2 regions of the Shinella sp. GW821-FHT11G07 genome follow, and region 2 is predicted to be linked to the other one. Evidence: riboswitches for the same ligand, from Rfam matches in the RefSeq annotation. Region 2 holds a riboswitch; the other holds the start of a gene.
The links. Region 2 has a riboswitch for S-adenosylmethionine ahead of metA (homoserine O-acetyltransferase MetA). Riboswitches for the same ligand answer to the same signal wherever they lie in the genome.
Positions count from the first base shown of each region.

Region 1 (2,442 bases), on a different contig from region 2:
GCGGTAACCCCAGACATAGCGGCTATCATCGGGGTCGGACTGGTCGGCCAGATAGTACGGCTCTACGGTCACTTCGATGTCGCGGGTTAGCGCACGATACATGGGCAAGCCTTGAACTGATTAGCTCCTGCTATTCTACAGGAATGTGGTTTCGTCAAGGATAAGCAAAGAGGCACCGGCCGCATCGGCCGGTGCCTCCGTATTTGTCCATCTGTTGCTGAAGGTCAGGCTTTGACCTTGGAGAGCGCGCGGGCAAAATCCTCGAGCAGGTCTTCGCTGTCCTCGATACCGGCGGAAAAACGGACCGTGCCGGCCGACATGCCGAGTTCGGCACGCGCCTCGTCCGTCAGGTTCTTGTGCGTCGTCGTCGCCGGATGGGTGATCAGGCTCTTGGCGTCGCCGAGATTGTTGGAGATCTTCGCGACCTGCAGCGCATCCTGCAGCGCGAAGGCCGCTTCCTTGCCGCCCTTCAGCTCGAAGCAGACGAGCGTCGAGCCGCCGGTCATCTGCTTGGCGATGATGTCGGCCTGCGGATGGTCTTTGCGGCCCGGATAGATAACGCTGGCGACCTGGCTCTGCTCGGCGAGGAAATCGGCGATGCGGCTGGCATTTTCCGTCTGCTGCTTGACGCGAAGCGGCAGCGTCTCGATGCCCTTCAGCAATGTCCAGGCGTTGAACGGCGACATGGCCGGGCCGGTGTGGCGGAAATAGTCGTGCAGATGCTCGTTGATCCATTCCTTGTCGGACAACACGACGCCGCCGAGGCAGCGGCCCTGGCCGTCGATATGCTTGGTCGCGGAATAGACGACGACATGCGCGCCGAGTTCCAGCGGCTTCTGGAAGAGCGGCGTTGCAAACACGTTGTCGACGACGACCTTGGCGCCGATCTGGTTGGCAAGCTTGGCAACGCCGGCAATGTCGATGACTTCCAGCGTCGGATTGGTCGGGCTTTCCAGGAAGAACACTTTCGTGTTTTTCTGAATGGCCTTTTCCCAGTTGGAAAGGTCGCGTCCATCGACCAGCGTGCATTCGATGCCGTATTTCGGCGCGAGCGTCTCGACGACCCAGCGGCACGAACCGAACAGCGCGCGGGCGGCGACGATATGGTCGCCGGCCTTCAGCTGGCAGAGGATTGCAGCCGTCACGGCAGCCATGCCGGAGGCCGTGGCGCGGGCATCCTCGGCGCCTTCCAGTAGGCACATGCGCTTTTCGAACATGTCGTTGGTCGGGCTGCCATAGCGGGCGTAGATGAAACCATCCGTCTCGCCCTTGAAGCGGGCTTCGGCCGCAGCCGACGTGTCATAGACGAAACCCTGCGTGAGGAAGATTGCTTCTGCGGTTTCGCCGTGCTGGGAGCGGGTGGTTCCGCCGTGAACGAGTTGGGTGGCCGGGCGCCAGGACTTGCTCATGTGATCGTCGCCTTCAAACAAAAAAACCGGCCGCAAAAGCAGGCCGGTTTTAAACCCGGCCTTTTTAGCTACTTGTTTTACGTGGCTGCAAGCCGGCCGGCCAAATCACCACGGGATAACCTTGCTAATACTGCCTGGCCGCGCTTGCGTCAATTGCCGGCATTTGGTTTTGTGCGGACCTTCTGATGGGACGATAAGATGATGGCTTCTGCGGTGCGCAGCACGGGCATTCTGGCGGACAACGCCATTCGCGGCTTGTTCGACAGCGGACGGCTGACGAGTGAATCGCCCCTCGACGACGACCAGATCCAGCCGGCGAGCCTGGACCTGCGCCTCGGCGCGATCGCCTTTCGCGTGCGCGCCAGCTTCCTGCCCGGCCCGTCCCATCTCGTTGCCGACAAGCTCGACCGGCTGAAGCTGCACGTCATCGATCTGTCCGAGGGCGCGGTGCTTGAGACCGGCTGCGTCTATATCGTGCCGCTGATGGAAAGCCTCGACCTGCCGGCGGAACTCGCCGCGTCGGCGAACCCGAAAAGCTCGACCGGCCGCCTCGATATCTTCACCCGCGTCATCACCGATCGCGCCCAGGAATTCGACAAGATCCCGGCCGGTTATTCCGGCCCGCTCTATCTCGAAATCTCGCCGCGCACCTTCCCGATTGTCGTGCGTCGCGGCTCGCGCCTGTCGCAGATCCGCTTCCGCAAGGGCAAGGCCCTGCTCGGCGAGAGCGCACTGCTGGCGCTGCACGTGAGCGATACGCTGGTCGCCAGCGAAACGCCAAACGTTTCCGGCGGCGGCATCGCGCTGTCGATCGACCTCAAGGGCACCGGCCCGGAGGGCCTGATCGGCTACCGCGGCAAGCACCACACCTCCGTCGTCGATGTCGATCGCAAGAACCAGCACGATATCTTCGATTTCTGGGAGCCGCTGTTCAGCCGCGGCCGCAACGAACTGATCCTCGATCCGGATGAGTTCTATATTCTTGTCTCGCGCGAGGCCGTGCACGTCCCGCCGCTCTATGCCGCCGAGATGA
Region 1 is NZ_JBXARJ010000006.1:102,160-104,601, reverse strand. It holds gene apaG (Co2+/Mg2+ efflux protein ApaG) at 1-102, opposite strand, end outside; gene AC1RT2_RS13470 (O-succinylhomoserine sulfhydrylase) at 225-1,409, opposite strand; SAM riboswitch at 1,453-1,531, opposite strand; gene AC1RT2_RS13465 (2'-deoxycytidine 5'-triphosphate deaminase) at 1,611-2,442, shown strand, end outside.
Region 1: linked by a shared signal. The riboswitch ahead of AC1RT2_RS13470 (O-succinylhomoserine sulfhydrylase) and the one ahead of metA (homoserine O-acetyltransferase MetA) in region 2 are both predicted to bind S-adenosylmethionine.

Region 2 (2,442 bases):
ATCCGGAAAACCCGGACGGCCGCTGGATCGAATATGCCGGCGGCTATTCCGACATGATGGCGCAGCGCCGCGGCGCAATCGAGGAGAAGCGCAAGGCGGAAAAGGCCGAGAAGGCGAAAGCCGCCGAGACAGCCACGGCCGCGTCACCCGATAGCAAGGGCAAGGCAAAACTCTCCTACAAGCAGAAGTTCGCGCTCGAAAACCTGCCGAAGGAGATGGCGAAGACGGAAAAGGAGATCGCCGTCCGCGAGGCGAAGATGGCCGATCCCGCCCTCTTCACCAAGGACCCGGCAACCTTCAACAAACTCGCCGCCGAGATGGAAAAGCTGCGCGAGCAGCTCACCAATATGGAAGAGGAATGGCTCGAGCTGGAAATGCTGCGGGAAGAGCTGGAAGGCCAAGGCGGCCGCTGAGAACGTCGCCCAACCTCTCCTTCGTCATGCTCGGGCTTGACCCGAGCATCCACCGACCGCAGCCGTGGCATGGATCCTCCGCTCAGGGCCGAGGATGAGGTTGCGAGTGGGCCGGGATGGGGAAAACGGACGCGAGACCGCCTGTTCCATCCGAAACAGCTTAAATTCCTCCGATATGGGAAAGTCTGATCACTGGATGAGAGGAGCTCATTCTGTAACCCGAAAGAGATCAGGAGAGTCCCATGCGCAAGTTCATTATCTCTGCAGTTGTCGCCGTCGTCGCTGCTGTTTCCTTCGCTGCCCCGTCCGAGGCCGGCTATTACGGCTACGGTCACAAGAGCTACGGTTACAACAGCTATGGCTACGGCCATCACGGCTACAAGCACTACCGCGTCAAGCGCCACTATGGTCACTACGGCCATCGCTGGGGCGGCCACTGGGGCGGCAAGGTCTATTACAAGAAGCGCCACTACAGCTACTACTAAGTTCTCGACGCTTTGAACGGTCAAGGCCCGGATGCTTGCTGCATCCGGGCCTTGACCGTTCCCGGCGATGGATTGATTCGCAAGGAAACTAGCGCTATCTAAAACGCTCGTGGTGATTTGGCCGGCCGGCTTGCAGCCACGTTAAACAAGTCGCTAAAGGGCCGCGCGAGGAAGACCCTTACGTGGACCGGTTGCGACATCGTTGCGGCCGGTTTTTGTTTTGGATCGAGTTGAGACATGCCCATCAAGATTCCCGATACGCTCCCCGCCTTCGAAACCCTCGTTCACGAGGGTGTGCGGGTGATGACCGAAACGGTGGCGATCCGGCAGGATATCCGCCCGTTGCAGATCGGGCTGCTCAACCTCATGCCGAACAAGATCAAGACGGAAGTGCAGATGGCGCGCCTCGTCGGCGCCTCGCCACTGCAGGTGGAACTGTCGCTGGTGCGCGTCGGCGGCCACCGTGCGAAAAACACCTCTGAAGACCACCTGCTTGCCTTCTACGACACGTGGGAAGAGGTGCGTCACCGCAAGTTCGACGGCTTCATCATCACCGGTGCGCCGGTGGAAATCCTCGATTACGAGGACGTCACCTATTGGGACGAGATGAAGGAGATCCTCGACTGGACGCAGACCAACGTGCATTCGACGCTGAACGTCTGCTGGGGCGGCATGGCGGCGATCTACCATTTCCACGGCGTACCGAAGCACACGCTGGAGGAAAAGGCATTCGGCGTCTACCGCCACCACAACCGCAAACCGTCGTCGGTCTTCCTGAACGGCTTCTCCGATAATTTCGAGGTCCCCGTCTCGCGCTGGACGGAAATCCGTGCGGAAGATATCCGCGCCGTACCGGGGCTTGATATACTGCTGGAATCGGACGAGACGGGGGTGTGCCTGGTGCAGGACAAGGCGAAGAATCTCTATATCTTCAACCATGTCGAATATGATTCGACATCCCTTGCCGACGAGTATTTCCGCGATGTTGCGGCCGGCGTGCCGATCAAGCTGCCGAAGAACTATTTCCCGCACAACGATCCGTCGCTGCCGCCGCAGAACCGCTGGCGTGGCCATGCGCACCTGCTTTTCGGCAACTGGATCAACGAAATCTATCAAACCACGAGTTATGATCTGGAAAAGATCAGAACAGGAGCCTGACCATGAGCCGTGTCGTCATTCGCCCTTTGCATGCAGACGATGAAGGCGAATGGCGCCGCCTGTGGACCGCCTATCTCGCCTTCTACGAGACGGTCCTGCCGGAAGAAATTTTTGCCACCACCTTCGCCCGGCTGACGGGCGAAGTGGCGGACGGCGAGTTCCGCGGCCTTATCGCCACGCTTGACGGCAAGCCGGTCGGCCTCGCCCACTACCTGTTCCACCGCTCCTGCTGGACGGTCGGCAATGTCTGCTATCTGCAGGATCTCTTCGCCGATCCCGAGGTGCGCGGCTCCGGTATCGGACGCGCGCTGATCGAAGGGGTCTATGCCAAGGCAAAGGAGGCGGGCTCGCCGGAGGTCTACTGGATGACCCAGGAGTTCAACGCC
Region 2 is NZ_JBXARJ010000005.1:133,407-135,848, forward strand. It holds gene AC1RT2_RS11705 (ABC-F family ATP-binding cassette domain-containing protein) at 1-413, shown strand, start outside; gene AC1RT2_RS11710 (hypothetical protein) at 656-898, shown strand; SAM riboswitch at 998-1,075, shown strand; gene metA (homoserine O-acetyltransferase MetA) at 1,136-2,056, shown strand; gene AC1RT2_RS11720 (GNAT family N-acetyltransferase) at 2,059-2,442, shown strand, end outside.